DNA from 2 places in the Endozoicomonas gorgoniicola genome. Region 2 is predicted to be linked to the other one. Evidence: predicted binding sites of a transcription regulator. Region 2 holds the regulator's gene; the other holds the start of a gene.

Region 1 (8,096 bases), 720 kb from region 2:
CTGTACGTCAGCCAGTAGCATTAATGAGCGGAGGAGTTCAGCAATACCCTGTAAAAACAGGGTGAAGGCCAGAAACAGGATCAGGCTTTTCAGCAGGAAAACAGCAGGCAAGCCTCCCGGGTCCGTGGAGGTTTCCATAATGCTCCAGGACTGCATTACGTATTCCCAGCTCATAAACCCAATAAACAGGCAAACAGGAATGAGCAGAAATAGCGTACCCATACTGTTCACCAGAGCCTGACCTTTTGGCGACAGGCGCCGGTAAAATACATCAACCCTGACGTGTTCCTGGTGTTTAAGGGTGTAACCGCTGGCCCCGAGAAAGATCAGCGCATGGAAGTACATGGCGGTTTCCTGCAGGGCAATAGAGCCAACATTAAGAAAGTAACGCAGCAAAACCACAAGACAGACGGACAGAACCAGTAAGAGATTAAACCAACTGATCAGTTGACCGGTTTTTTCCGTCAACTGATCGATCCCGGCTACAACTTTGTGCAGCACAATCCAGCCGGATTTCATGAGATTCCCCTGACTTATTATTGTTATGGTGGTTTTGGATTATACCCAGCCACAGCCTGAACCTGCAAAACGATGGACAGGCTCTACTTACAAAAAGTCTATACATCCCCATCACCCTCGCTGTAATCTTATCGCCACTGTTTTTTGAGTGCAGAGGGAGAGGGTTATTCCTTACCCTGCCCTATTTAATTTTTATACCCTGCCCTATTTACTTTTTATACCCTAATATATTTATATTTTTTACCCTACATTATTTTCATTTTTTACCCCACATTATTTGTATTTTTTACCCCTGTCACTATACTCAGAATTAACTATTTAAATGCCTGAATTTTGGAGTCTTAAGCTTTGGCATACATAAAAAGAGACATTGAAAACAAGATTTTAGATGCTCTCACCGACACTCCGGTTGTTGCTATTATTGGCCCAAGGCAATCAGGTAAAACAACTACAGCCAGACACATAGTCAAAAATGCAAGCTATATCACGCTAGATGATGAAGATAGCTTGATGCTGGCTAAGACTGATCCTCAAGGTCTTCTCAGGACACTAAAAAAGCCAGCGATCATAGATGAGATCCAACGTTGTCCGGAAATAATGGCCACAATAAAGCTGCTGGTTGATGAAGATCGGCAGCCAGGCTCATTCGTACTAACCGGATCTGCAGACCTGCTTGCAGTACCCCGGTTGTCAGATTCTATGGCTGGCAGGATTGAATTTCTAACGTTGCTGCCATTTTCACAGTCAGAGCTGGCAGGCGGAACCAGTTCATTTCTAAAAAGGCTGGAATCAAACGATTTTACTGAGATTGAAGGTACTACCAGTCAGGAAGAGTTATTTGACAAAATTACGATGGGTGGGTATCCGGAGATATCACAGCGCATAAAAAGACGGCGAAAAGCATGGTTTTCTGCCTACTCTACTGCATTGATTAATCGTGACATTACGCAAGTTTTTGAGCTGTCAAAAGCAGCAGAACTGACGCAAATGTTCACAGCTTTGGCCGCACTGACGTCCTCTGTGCTGAATATAAACGCTCTATCGCGGTCAGCCGGCCTTAGTGCCGCGACAGTTACCAAATACTTATCAGCCCTGGAAAGTATGTTTCTGGTGAAAAAAATACCGGTCTGGCATGCAAACGAGTTAAAGAGGCAAACCAAGGCTCCGAAAGTCCATTTTTTAGATACGGGATTATTATGCGCTACCCGTCAGCTTACTGCGGATGACTTTGTGAAAAACAGGAATTTGCTAGGAAATGTTTTTGAAACGTTTGTTGTCTCTGAGGTTTTTAAACAGATTACAAATTCAGAAAATGAGTACCAGATTTTTCACTATCGGGATCGGAAAAAAAATGAGGTTGATGTGATTCTATCCGGACCCAAATGCAGCACGGCAATAGAAATAAAATCGAGTATGAGCATCAGCAGCGCTAATTTTGGTACTCTGTATAAGCTAGTCGAAACAGGCGGAATTGAGCGTGGGATAGTTGTATACACTGGTAGTAAAGTCGTGAAACTAAGCGACAGAATTACTGCAGTGCCATTCGATGTGCTCTTCAGCTAGCGGTGGAGCATAAGGGAATCAAAGCATGAGTGGCCCTTTCCTCTCTCAACCCCAACGTAATTTAAACTCTGTCTCATAGCAGCGAACGATTATTCAAGGATTAACCGTTGGTTTTCCTGCTGTTCACATAATTGTCATATTCCCTCCCTATGATTTCAGCCATCAGACAATTTTATTACCATGAACATTTGTTCCTGCATGCGAAGCTGGCAAGTCCGTTCATGGCTGTTGGGTCTGTATCGTCTCAAACGCGGAATAGAACGCAACGAATAACAAGAACCCTCTCAGGAGAGACCAACCAATGAAACTGAAAGCGCTTATCACTGCTGTGGCTCTGGTAACAGGAGTTGCTGGAATGCAGACCGCAGTGGCCAGCCAGATTGACGCCGATATGCCGGTCTATAAAAAATCCAGTGGTGTATCCGGAAACCTGTCCAGTGTTGGTTCCGATACACTGGCCAACCTGATGACCCTTTGGGCTGAAGACTTCAAGCGCGAATACCCGAATGTCAACGTACAGATTCAGGCTGCCGGTTCTTCGACTGCGCCTCCTGCCCTGACGGAAGGCACTTCCAACATTGGCCCCATGAGCCGGAAGATGAAGGACAAAGAGCTGGAAGCTTTTGAAAAACGTTACGGTTACAAGCCTACGCCGGTTCCTGTAGCGATTGATGCCCTGGCCGTCTTTGTGAACAAGGATAACCCCATCAAGGGGCTGACTATGGCGCAGGTGGACGCCATCTTCTCCACAACCCGCCGGTGTGGTGGCGACCAGAACATTACTACCTGGGGGCAGGCTGGTCTGGGAGGCCCCTGGGAAAATCGTTCTATCCAGCTTTATGGGCGTAACTCTGTATCCGGAACCTACGGGTACTTCAAGAAAGTGGCACTGTGCAAAGGCGACTTCCGCAACAATGTCAACGAACAGCCCGGCTCGGCGTCTGTCGTGCAGTCGGTTTCTGCCTCCATCAACGGGCTGGGTTACTCTGGTATCGGTTACAAGACGTCCAGCGTCCGTACCGTTCCTCTGGCGAAGAAAGCGGGTGGTGATTTTGTTGATGCAACGCCAGCGAATGCAGTGAACAACAGCTACCCACTGGCTCGCTTCCTTTATGTTTATGTGAACAAGCAGCCAAACAAGGCGCTTCCTCCGCTGGAGCGTGAATTTTTGAAGATGGTTCTGTCACGTCAGGGGCAGGAAGTCGTGGTTAAGGATGGTTATATTCCACTGCCAACCACTGTCGTTGAAAAATACCTGAGTGCGCTGGAACTCTGATCACTCCAGTCTGCTGAAATAAAAAATCCCCGCATACCTGAGGCAGTGCGGGGATTTTTTATTCAGTGTTTTTACAAAACCATTGCCGCAATCCAGCCAAAGATAATCATTGGCAGGTTGTAGTGCAGGAAGGTCGGAAGAACGGAGTCGCGAATGTGGTCGTGCTGTCCATCAGCATTCAGGCCTGCTGTTGGACCAATGGTGGAGTCAGACGCTGGAGAACCCGCATCACCCAGACCACCCGCAGTACCTACCAGTGCAGCAGTTGCCAGTGGCGAAAAGCCCAGCGCCATAGCCAGAGGGACGTACAGGGTGGCGATGATTGGCACTGTGGAGAACGAGGAGCCGATCCCCATGGTGATCATCAGGCCAACCAGGAGCATCATCAGTGCCGCCATGGGCTGACTGCCACCAACCAGATCCTGAACCATATTCACCAGAACCGGAATGTCGCCAGTGGTGCGCAGCACTTCGGCAAAACCGGCTGCAGTGATCATGATAAAACCACAGGCTGCCATCATACGCAGACCCTGGGCAAACACGTCATCCGCTTCGCGCCAGCACACGACCCGACCCAGAATCATAATGATGAAACCGGTAGCGGCACCCAGAGCCATGGAGCCTGTACTGAGTTGAATACCCAGTGCTGAAGCAACGGCCAGTACGACAGAAACGACACTTGCTGTGTTCAGGGTCACTTCTTCGTTCTGGGCCAGCTGGCTTTTTTCAACGTGGTAGGAGCGAGGTTTGCGATAGGTGACAAATAGCGCAAACAGCAGGCCCAGGAACATACCACTCACTGGTATCATCATGGCAGAAGGCATCAGGCTCAGGTCGATATCCAGACCGTTTTTCTGCAGATTGCCACCCAGAATCTGCATCAGGTAGATATTACCGAAGCCAACAGGTACGAGCATGTAAGTGGCTGTCAAACCAAACGTCAGGAGGCAGGCAATCTGACGACGGTCGATGTTCATGGCACTAAAGGCAGACAGCAACGGTGGAATCAGTACTGGAATAAAGGCAATGTGGACAGGCACAAGGTTCTGAGAGGAAAATGCCATCAGAAGAACCATGACAAACACGCCATACTTCAGTGAATTTCTGCCATTTGTCCTGGCATTACTTTTCACTTTTTTGATAATCTTGCCTGCCATCCACTCAGGCACGCCAGAGCGTGAAATGGCAACGGCAAAAGCACCCAGCATGGCGTAGCTCAGGGCAATGCCTGCACCGCCGCCAAGACCTTCAGAAAAAGCGGCTATGGTTTCGTGGATATCCAGTCCACCGGACAGACCACCCGTGAGGGCTCCCAGAAACAGTGCCAATACAACGTTTACGCGCATTAAACTCAGCGCAAGCATCACTGTAACGGCCAGAATTACTGCGTTCATTGAATTTCCTGATTGTTATTTCCAGCTAACTGAATGTTTGTTTATATTATTTATTGCAGTCAGCTTTTACTTAACCACTATCCAATATGGACTAATTTTGTGGCGTTGAATGTTTTAGCCGTATCAAAACAGAAAAGATCAGACTAAAGAATGTTATAACGAAAGGGTTCCCGGAGGGAATCAATGGTGAGAGTGATGATGTCGGTGGGAGTGCAGGGAGGTAAGATATTCCTGATAATATTGCCCACTTTGTGAGCTTAATTGTTGTATTAGCATGGCTTTTATTAACATGAAAGGACTCGATTAATGTACTGCGCCCTTAGCGCGAGTTACTTAAAATACTGATTTTTCCAATTCGGTGCAAACGTAATATTTGCACCGATTAAAGTTTGGGCGAATTCAGAATGTTTTGACAACTGGCAACACGATAGTTCACTTTTTTTCCTGTTGTAACATTTTTGTCACATGTTCGTTTTATCTTACGCTCATTAATTCGTGCGACCAGAGCCATGTACCAAAAAACGATAGAAAGCAGCCCTGGTGTCGATTTCAACACCCCGGCCCTGAGAAGAAAGCGCTCTTTGCGCTTTTTAAAAGACAATATCGCCCGGTGGGCTGTTGCTGTAGGTGGGCTTGGGGTTATTGCCGCCATAACCCTTATATTTTTCTACCTTGTGTACGAAGTAGCGCCACTATTCAGGGGAGCGTCGGTTATCCCGCAAAGCACATGGACCCAGAGTATTGATCAGGACAACCCTCCGCTCTATCTGAGCATGGAAGAACAGGGTGAGATAGCCCTGAGCATCAACCGTACTGGTGAGCTTGATTTTCGCTCAGCCCGAACTGGCGACAATAATTCGCGCTTTTATCTGCCTCTGCCTGCCGGTACAGAAGTAACAACCCTGGCCAGTGACCCTGCGAATTCCAGCCTGATGGCGGCTGGATTAAGCAATGGTCAGGCAATAGTTTTCAAGATTGGGCATAAAATCAGCTGGCCTGATGACCAGCGGGTTATTACGCCTGTTGTTGAGTACCCATACGGCAAACAGCTTCTGACGCTATCAGACAATAGCCTCAGTGACATTACCCTGGCTGATAACGACAGGCAGTTGTTTATCGCTGCGGTCAGCAGTGACAGGATGGTTTCAACAGCGTTCAGCAAGGAAGAAAACTTTCTGACAGAAGAAGTGACTCTGGAACAACAGGCCGTCACGCTGCCAGCCATTCCCGGCACCCCTGAGCAGTTAAAAATCGATCCAGACCAGCGCTGGCTGTTTGTAAGAATGGCTGGCGATGAAATGGCAATTATCAACGTTGCGAACCTGAGTCAGCTGTATCTGCATTCGATTACTGACCTGACAGTTGGGGATGCCAGTATCACTGAAATTGAGTTTCTTCTGGGCGGGGTTTCGCTCCTTGCAGGCGATGATAGTGGTTTAATCAGTCAGTGGTTTATGGTTCGTGATGACCAGAATGAATGGTCTTTGCAGCGGGTTCGTGACTTCAAACTGCTGGACAGCCCGATTACCTCGATAAAACCTGAACATCGTCGTAAAGGCTTTCTGGCGGCTGATGAAGAAGGCAATGTTGGTGTATTTTATACGACTTCCGGCCGGTCTCTTATAAAACAACAGTTGTCCGATGGTTCCATTAACCAAATGGCCATTTCGCCAAGAAGCAACTACCTGCTGGTGGATGGGCAGGAAGGCGTTGAATTCTTCAGGGTTGAGAATGAACACCCTGAAGTATCGTTTTCTGCTTTATGGCAAAAGGTCTGGTATGAAGGCTATGAACAACCTGAATACATCTGGCAATCCTCAGCTTCAAACAACGACTTTGAGCCGAAGCTCAGTCTGACCCCCCTCTCTTTCGGTACCCTGAAAGCAGCCTTTTATGCCATGTTGCTGGCCACACCTCTGGCGATTGCGGGTGCCATTTATACCGCTTACTTTATGGCTCCGGGTATGCGCCGAAAGGTGAAGCCTATGATCGAACTGATGGAGGCGTTGCCTACCGTTATCCTTGGTTTTCTGGCGGGTTTGTGGCTGGCACCACTGATTGAGAATAATTTGCCGGGTATTTTTGCCCTGCTGCTGTTTGTGCCGGTGGGTATTCTTCTGTTTGCTTTTATCTGGGATTCATTACCGGGCAGAATCCGTCATACCATTCCGGAAGGCTGGCAGGCTGCTTTGTTGATACCTGTCGTCCTGTTCAGTGGCGCTGTTGCCTTCTCAATGAATGGCGTGCTGGAAGTCACTTTCTTTGATGGCGATATGCGTACCTGGCTGACATCGGAACTGGGTATTCCCTACGACCAGCGTAATGCCCTGGTGGTAGGGCTGGCCATGGGCTTTGCGGTTATTCCCACCATTTTTTCCATTGCCGAAGACGCTATTTTCAGTGTCCCCAAACATCTCAGTTACGGCTCTCTGGCACTGGGCGCAACCCCCTGGCAAACCCTGGTTCGAGTGGTTCTGCTGACTGCCAGTCCGGGGATTTTCTCTGCCGTTATGATTGGCATGGGACGAGCGGTGGGTGAAACCATGATTGTGCTGATGGCAACGGGTAATACCCCCATTATGGATGCCAATATCTTTGAAGGTATGCGAACACTGGCGGCCAATATTGCGGTAGAAATGCCGGAATCGGAAGTGGGCAGCAGCCATTACCGCATTCTGTTTCTGGCGGCACTGGTTCTGTTCCTGTTTACCTTCGTCGTTAATACCGCAGCTGAAATTGTCCGCCATCGTCTGCGCAAGAAATACAGCTCACTGTAAAAGGAATCATGTCAATGAAAACAGTGACAAACAAAGCGTCAGTGGGAAGATGGTTCAGCAGTGGTTCTCCCTGGGTCTGGTTAAACGCCGGAGCCGTAGCAATCAGCGTGATTCTTGTTGTCGGTCTGCTGGCATTGATCGCCGTTCGGGGGCTGGGGCATTTCTGGCCGGGCAGTATTATCGTGACGGAATACCAGATTCCCGGGCAGGAACCCAGAGACATTGCCGGTGAGATCGTGGAGTCAGAAGAGGTTCCGGCTGCACGCCTGAAGGCAGCGGGTTTACCCATTGAAGATAATGAAGATGAAGTGGTGCGTGACCTGTTGAAAGTTGGCAACCGGGACATCTACGGCTCCGATTTTGCCTGGGTTGTGGATCGCTGGCTGTTTAAGCGCAAATACCCTGAAGACATTATGGCGCTTGAACGCCGAGAATGGGGCAACCTTTATGGCTATTTGCAGAGCATCAAGGAAGAAGGTGTTGTGGTGGCCACGGGGGCAGGGGCATGGGACGAGCTGCAAACCCGCCTGAATAGAGCCCTGGACATCCACAAACAGATTTATGCCA
Region 2 (8,096 bases):
GGTGCGAATAGTAGGGATGATCGCCGAAAGTGTCAACACTTTACGGCTTAAAAAATGATTGCGGATTTTACGCATGCATAGAAAAAGTGCTTTCATAAGTACTTGATACTCAAGTGATTACCCGGGGAGGCCAGAATGCAGTTAAACAGGAAAGATAGGCAGGTTCTGAACCAGCTCCTGAATTTTTGGGTAGATAAGGAGCTGTTGACCAGCGAGCAGTCTGCACGTCTGCAGCAATCCGTTACGGTGAAGAAAACAGGCTGGCAACTTCTGGCACGCTATGCCTTTTATTGCACCGTAGTCTGTGGTGTTTTAGCCATTGTTGCGGTGATGATGGATGATCGACTGATTGAACTTCTGTTAAAACTGTTTGATGCTTCTGCAATGGTAAAGTCTGCGGGCTTTGCTGTCGCGGCAGCTCTGGTTTTGTCTTTGGGGTATCGGTTTGGAAAGAAAGCACCCAACCGGCTTTATACCCGGGAGTCTCTCTATTTTCTTGGCGTACTGTTAATTGCTGCGTCTGACTGGTTTCTGGGGAAAGCCCTGGATACGGGCAGTGGACATTATTCAGTATTATTGCTGTCTGCCTGCTTTATATACGCCGTTGCCGGTTTAGTGCTTTCTTCCAGAACGTTATGGCTGTTTGCTCTGGGAACGCTTTTCTGGTGGTTTGTTGAAGAAATCGGCTATCAGACAGAGTATGCTTTTCACCTTTATGGGATGAACATCTTCATCTGGTTCAGCCTTTTTTCTGCCTTGGTTTTATGTAGTAGCTATTTATGTAGTAGCTATTTAATGCCGCACAGCCCCAGGACCCGCCTTTTTTTTCCAATGACAAAAACAACGGGGCTGCTATGTCTCTTTTCCGGTCTATGGGGGCTGGCTGTTTTTGGTAATTACGATAGCGCAGCAAACTGGAAAGCCGTGTCTCAGTTCGAACTGTGGCAGTGGAACTTGCCATTAGCCATTTCCAGTGGTGTCGCCGTTTGGGTTGGGGCAAAGTGGGATGATGATATTTACCAGCGTGTGGGCATCAGCTTTTTCATCCTTCTTATTTATACAATGTTTTTTGAATACGTCTGGGACGTGATACATCAAGCTTTGTTTTTTGTTTTGCTGGGATTGAGTTTCTGGGCGCTCAGCCATTTTGCAGAAAAAATCTGGCTTAAAAAACAGAGATGACCCATTACAACAAGAGCTCGAATGCTACTGCAAACGAGCTCTTTTATTGTATAAAAACAGGAATGTAATGCTTAATCGTTTACCGCATCTTTCAATGCTTTTCCCGGCTTGAAAGCAACGGTATTACTGGCTGCGATCTGGATAGCTTCACCGGTTTGAGGGTTCTTGCCGGTCCTGGCTGCACGACTGCGTTGCAGAAAAGTACCAAAGCCCACAAGGCTCACAGTATCTTCTTCTTTGAGTGCTTTGGTAATAACGTCAATGAGTGCGTTCAGGGCCTTACCGGCTTCGTCTTTGGTAAGGTCTGCCTGATCGGCAATGGCATTAACGAGATCTGGTTTGCGCATGGTGTCATGGACTCCCTTGTTGTTTTTTTGTGTCCCATTGGTGAGGCAACAACAAACAGACTAATTCACTGATGCCATAAGGGCAATAGCTGAATGCGCCTGAATGCCTTGATAGTCGGGCTTTCAACTGAATTCAGGCAATTTCCAGCATTTCAAAATCTGACTTTTCAGCCCCACAGTCAGGACAGAGCCAGTCTTCCGGCACATCTTCCCAGCGGGTACCAGGCTTTATGCCGTCTTCTGGCCAGCCTTCTGCTTCGTCGTAAATCAGCCCACAGACAATACATTGCCACTTTTTCATACTCCTCCCCCTCTCTCTCGATGGTTTTAGTTTTTATAGCTTTAGTCAGGGTGTAAATCCAGTCAATGGGCCTGCCATTCAATTTCAGACAAACACTTCACATTCAACTAAATTGAATGTGCTTTTCCCTAATATGAATATTGGTACCATTGTTGGATAATAAACACTTGAACTATTGAGGAGTCAGGTGTGAATAACACGACACAGGAGGTTCTCGGCACCTCCGCAGGGCTGAAACCTTCGTTTCTCGAACGCATTTTCAAACTGAGCGCACACAATACCACCGTTAAAACGGAGCTGATGGCCGGTGCAACCACCTTCATCACCATGTGTTATGTGATCTTTGTTATTCCGGCTATTTTGTCAGATGCCGGTATGGATTCCGGTGCACTGTTTGCCGCAACCTGCCTGGTCGCAGGTCTCAGCAGCATCTTTATTGGTGTCTACGCAAACTGGCCGGTTGGCCTGGCTCCGGGCATGGGACTGAATGCTTTCTTTGCCTATGCCGTTGTTCAGGGCATGGGATACAGCTGGGAACAGGCCATGGGTGCTGTGTTCTGGGGCGGTATTGGCTTTATGCTGTTAAGCCTGTTTAAAGTCCGTGAATGGATCATCGACAGCATTCCTGCCGGACTTCGGGTGGGTATCACCAGTGGTATCGGCCTGTTTCTGGCGCTGATTGGCCTTAAAAGTGCCGGAGTCGTGGTGGCCAGCCCCGGAACCATTGTTACCCTGGGGGATATCACTCAGTTTGGCCCGCTGATGGCGAGCCTGAGCCTGTTCCTGATTCTGGGTCTGTCTTTCCGTGGAATTAAAGCATCGGTATTGATTGCTATTGGTATTGTCTCCCTGATTGCCCTGATCGCTGGTGACGTGTCCTTTACCGGCATTGTGGCTACACCACCCAGCGTTGCCCCCATTGTTGGCAAGCTGGATATTATGGGTGCTCTGTCGCCTCAGATGATTGGTGTCATTGTTGCCTTCATGTTTGTAAACCTGTTCGACACCACCGGCACTTTGATTGCTGTGGGAGACAAGGCAGGTCTGGCCGACGAAAATGGCAAGATGACCAACATGAATCGCGCACTCATGACCGATGGGGCAGCGTCCTGGATGGGTGCCATTATGGGTACGCCAACAGTTACCACTTACGTTGAAAGCGCCTCCGGCGTTGCAGTTGGTGGCCGTACTGGTTTGACGGCTGTCACTGTGGGTGTATTGTTCCTGCTGTGTATGTTCCTGTCGCCTCTGGCTGGAATGGTGCCTGCCTATGCAACAGCGGGCGCACTGGTTTATGTCGCGGTTCTGATGGTAGGCAATCTGACCCGCATTGACTGGGATGACCTGACCGAAGCCGGGCCGGTATTGATCACCACTATTATGATGCCCCTGAGCTTCTCTATCGCTAACGGCATTGCCCTTGGTTTTATTGCTTACCCGGTCATCAAGATGCTGGCTGGCCGGACTTCTGATGTGAGCATTAGTGTCTGGGTTCTGGCTGCGCTGTTTGCACTGAAGTTTGTATTTTTTGGTATCTGAATACTTCAGTTTCCCTCCTGCAAAAGGTGTGCGTCCTGCACACCTTGCTCTGCTAAAGAATCCTCCTACAGAACCCTGTCTCAAAGTGCTATTGTGTTCTGGATAGTCAGCAGATCAGTTGAATACAACCAATGCCGTTTATAGATTTTGCTCACCAGACCTGGCAGCCCAAACCCGTGCTGACCGATGAGTGTATGAGGAATATTCCGGAACCCTACAGAAGTTGGCTGCTTGATTCCGGATCTCTGACTCAGCGTCTGAAGTCTATGTGTACCAGACAGTTCCGGGTCAAAGTGCTGAGGCATGAATGGGGCATTCCTTCCCGTTCAGAGCTGGAATTTCTTGGGTGCCATCATGAAATGGCAAGCATTCGGGAAGTGTTACTCATTGTCGATGATCGCCCCGCTGTGTTTGCCAGAAGTGTACTGCCTGCCAGCAGCCTGACCGGGGTAAACCGGGAATTACTGGAGCTGGGAGAACGCCCGCTGGGAGAGTTTCTGTTTAATCAGCCATCACTTAAACGGGGGCAGATTGAGATCGATGAACTGCCTGCCTGCCAGTTTAACCTGCATTTAGATCGACCCTACTATGAAGAAAGTGCCTGGGGAAGGCGCTCACAGTTTTACCTGAATGGTAAAGCCATTTCGGTTTGTGAAGTTTTTTTACCGGAATATAATCCAGAGCTTATGTAAGAGTACTTATAGAAAGTCTAACCTGTTAGACTGAAACCCAAGCCAGTTGCAAAAATGACAATCATCATGACGTACCTTAAAAAACTGGCGGGGGACTTTTCCAACCTTCAATCTTTTTCTGCCCGCTACCCCCGCATAAAGGATTTTGTCCAGCTGTGTCGGCTGGATCGCCCTATTGGCATCTACCTCTTGTTATGGCCCACCCTTTGGGCATTGTGGATGGCAGCAGAAGGTCTGCCAAGCCTGAAAAACCTGTTAATTTTTATTGCCGGAGTGGTTCTGATGCGCAGTGCCGGCTGTGTCATCAACGATTATGCTGACCGCCACTATGACGGCAGTGTAAAAAGAACCTGCAACCGCCCTCTGGTAACGGGAAAAATCAATGAAAAAGAGGCTCTGCTCTTTTTCTCGCTCCTGGTCGCCCTGTCTTTTGTTTTGGTTCTTCTTACGAACCTTTTGACGATCATGCTCTCTCTGGGTGGGCTTGCACTTGCGGCTGTTTATCCATTTGCCAAACGTTTTACTCATTTGCCCCAGGTGGTTCTGGGAGCCGCTTTTGGCTGGGCTATCCCCATGGCCTACGCAGCGGAAAGTGGAACGATAAGCCAGATTGGTTGGTTATTGTTTCTTGGCAACGTGTTCTGGACAGTAGGTTACGATACTCAGTACGCCATGGTGGATCGTGATGATGATGTGAAAATTGGTATTAAGTCGACCGCTATTTTGTTTGGTGATCTGGACAACATCATTATCGGCATCCTTCAATGCCTGGCTCTTGGTACATTAGTAATGGTCGGTATTCAGGCAGGTCTTGGCCTGAGTTTTTATTGTTCTCTGGTAGTTGCAGCAGGGATGTTTGTTCATCAGCAGCTACGGACGCGAAATCGGGAAAGAATGGACTGCTTTAAAGCGTTTCTTAGTAACCATTGGGTAGGAGCCGTCATTTTCTTGGGCATTGCTTTTGGTTATGTTTAAGCCTTTTTTAGTTTCCATAAGATAGAGGTGTCATCTGTTTGTAACATTTGAACTGTGTAATGGCGCAAATGGGATTTTATCTGGCAAAACAGGCTGCCAGGTTCTGTAACAGATGAGACAGGAAAGGTGAACAGGCATGTCAGGAAGAACAATTCTCATCGTCGACGACGAAGAACCCATCAGGGAGATGGTCTCAGTCGCTCTGGAAATGGCGGGTTATAACTGTCTGGAGGCGGCTGACGCCAAACAGGCACACGCTCAGGTTATCGATCACAAGCCAGACCTTATTTTGCTGGACTGGATGTTGCCCGATATCTCCGGCATTGAATTTGCGCGTCGTTTAAAACGCAATGAGCTGACTTCTGAGATACCCATTGTCATGCTGACCGCAAAAGGCGAGGAAGACCATAAGATTCAGGGGCTGGAAACGGGTGCAGACGATTACATCGTCAAACCCTTCTCGCCACGGGAGCTGGCAGCACGCCTGAAAGCGGTACTGCGCCGTGCCGGTGGGCAGGACGCCCAGAGCCCGATTATTATTAAAGGCCTTGAGCTTGACCCTGTAAGCCATCGCGTCAGCATCAACGGCAACCCGGCAGAAATGGGTCCCACGGAATACCGTTTATTGCAGTTCTTTCTGACGCACCAGGAACGGGCTTACACGCGCGGGCAGTTGCTGGACCAGGTCTGGGGAGGCAATGTGTACGTGGAAGAACGAACCGTCGACGTACATATTCGTCGGCTGCGCAAGGCGCTGGGGTCAGACTATGAAGGCTTTGTTCAGACGGTTCGCGGTACGGGTTACCGATTCTCGGTAAAGGTTTAAGACAGTTTATTAAAATTCGAAAATAGAGCCGGAATGACCAGTATTACCAAATCTTACGTCCTGAGCCGAATGCTGTTACTTTCCGGTGTCGGCTTCTGCCTTGGCTGGCTTCTGGGCAATGCCTTTCTTGGGCTCTCCATCGTACTGATGACTTATTGCCTCTGGAGTGTTAAAGAACTGTTCCGGTTGCTGGACTGGCTCCATGCAGCCAAAGACCGCAACGAAGAACCGCCTGAAAGCAAAGGCTTATGGGGTGAGATATTCGACGGAATCTATCGCCTTCAGAAACACCATGGACGCGCCCGCCGTCGCCTTTCTACGGTTATAGACCGAATCCAGTCTTCCACTACCGCATTAAAAGATGCAGTCATTATGGTGGACCGCCATAACAACCTTGAATGGTGGAACCTTGCTGCGGAAGAGTTGTTAGGCTTCAAGACGCCCGACGACAAGGGACAACCCATCACGAATTTGCTGCGTGATCCACGTTTTGTGGATTATTTTGAGCAGGGGCGTTATCAAAAACCACTGTTGATTCCCTCACCACTCAATGATGAGTACCAGATTGAAGTCAATGTTACTGTGTATGGTCGTGGCAACCGCATGATCATTGTCCGCGATGTCACTCGCCTTATGCAGCTGGAAATCATGCGTAAGGACTTTGTGGCAAACGTTTCCCATGAACTCAGAACGCCACTAACGGTGATCTCAGGCTATCTGGAAACGTTGATTGACGGTGTACACGATCATGATCTTCCACCAATATGGAGCAAGGCCATGAACCGTATGCAGGAACAGTCACTGCGTATGCAGGGGTTGGTGCAGGATCTGTTAACGCTGTCCAAACTGGAAGCCGCTGAAATTGATGAGAACAGCGCTGTCAGCCTGCGACCGATGCTGCACGCCATTGTTGAAGATGGCAAGGCATTAAGTGGGGAAAGTCAGCATAAGATTTATCTGGAATGCCCGGAAGATGCCGAGCTGGGGGGGTGCGCCCACGAGCTGCGCAGTGCGTTCTCGAACCTGGTGTTCAATGCGGTTCGCTATACCCCGGCAGGTGGCAAGATTCATGTACGCTGGTGGCAGGATGAAGATCGTGGCCATTTAATGGTGGAAGATAACGGTATTGGTATTGATCCTATCCATATTCCCCGATTAACCGAGCGTTTTTACCGGGTCGATAAGAGTCGTAGTCATGCAACCGGCGGAACCGGCCTGGGGCTGGCCATTGTAAAACACATTATGCTGCGTCACGGCGGGCGGATCAGTATCAGCAGTCATCCGGGCAAGGGCAGCAAGTTTGTCTGTCATTTCCCCAAGAAACGGCTGATGATTTTAGCCGATGAATGAGTGACCAAAACGGTCAATAGTATCAACATAAAAAAGGGAGCAGAGGCTCCCTTTTTGCTGTCAGTAGCGGCTGAAAGAATTATTCAGCAACGCAATCCAGACGTTTTTTGCCAGTGCGATCCAGGTAAGCCTGGAAGTCTCGAGGCAGACGGCCAGTGGTTGCGCCTTGCCACTGAATGGTATCGCCTGCTTCAGTCTGATATTCAAAAGTGTACTTCTGAATATTACGACGCTTTTTAGGTAGTTCCACTTCCAGAGCACCCAGATCATCCAGAGATACGCCACGATCATTCATAATTTGTTTGATCGCTTCGATGCTTTCCATTTTGGCCTGGCGCTTTTCGTCTTCTTTATCGCGAGCTTCCAGCTTTTCAGCAAGAACGTCGTTCATGCGAGAAATGATGCGCTCAAGATCTTCAGCATGAACATCTTTGAACAGGGAACGAATACGGGTTTTGCTGCTCAGGCGATGTTGAATTTCTTCAAAAACGTTCATTTAAAATGACTCCCTCATCTGACTTAATATCCGAATTATGTTTGTACGGACTTGGGTATTAATCTAAGTGTCCTTATTTATACAGCAAGGTTTTAATTGATGGAAGTATTCAAGTCTAATTTACGAAATAAAAATATAAAAACATCTAATTAAATGAATACAATATAACCTTGCTGACTTAAAACGGGGGTTATCAATATTTTATTTATTCCCTGAATTGAGATTGTCTGCAAATTGTTCTTTTCCTGTAAATGGTATTCAAAAATTGACGGGAATCAATCGATGTAAGATTTCATTAACCTTTATAATCCAGCAGAGCGCCTGTGAAGTCGACGACTCTGCTTTGTCAGCAATAAAGATTCAATACTTTGATTTACTTATCTTTTGA

What was found. The regulator PhoB, encoded in region 2, activates phosphate uptake and scavenging genes when phosphate is short. The targets are predictions, from matches to a motif close to TGTCATANNNNTGTCANA.
Region 1: the regulator PhoB is predicted to act here: its motif matches at 2,204-2,221, upstream of NX722_RS20290 (PstS family phosphate ABC transporter substrate-binding protein).

The regions. Positions count from the first base shown of each region.
Region 1 covers NZ_JAPFCC010000001.1:4,490,000-4,498,095, forward strand. The annotation lists gene NX722_RS20280 (TRAP transporter small permease subunit) at 1-519, opposite strand, end outside; gene NX722_RS20285 (ATP-binding protein) at 868-2,082, shown strand; gene NX722_RS20290 (PstS family phosphate ABC transporter substrate-binding protein) at 2,438-3,358, shown strand; gene NX722_RS20295 (Na+/H+ antiporter family protein) at 3,430-4,752, opposite strand; gene NX722_RS20300 (ABC transporter permease subunit) at 5,262-7,529, shown strand; gene pstA (phosphate ABC transporter permease PstA) at 7,538-8,096, shown strand, end outside.
Region 2 covers NZ_JAPFCC010000001.1:5,212,461-5,220,556, reverse strand. The annotation lists gene NX722_RS23385 (hypothetical protein) at 136-1,182, shown strand; gene NX722_RS23380 (HU family DNA-binding protein) at 1,254-1,529, opposite strand; gene NX722_RS23375 (rubredoxin) at 1,663-1,830, opposite strand; gene NX722_RS23370 (NCS2 family permease) at 2,131-3,369, shown strand; gene NX722_RS23365 (chorismate--pyruvate lyase family protein) at 3,501-4,061, shown strand; gene ubiA (4-hydroxybenzoate octaprenyltransferase) at 4,128-5,036, shown strand; gene phoB (phosphate regulon transcriptional regulator PhoB) at 5,173-5,862, shown strand; gene phoR (phosphate regulon sensor histidine kinase PhoR) at 5,896-7,212, shown strand; gene NX722_RS23345 (H-NS family histone-like protein) at 7,292-7,708, opposite strand; gene NX722_RS23340 (SpoVR family protein) at 8,082-8,096, opposite strand, start outside.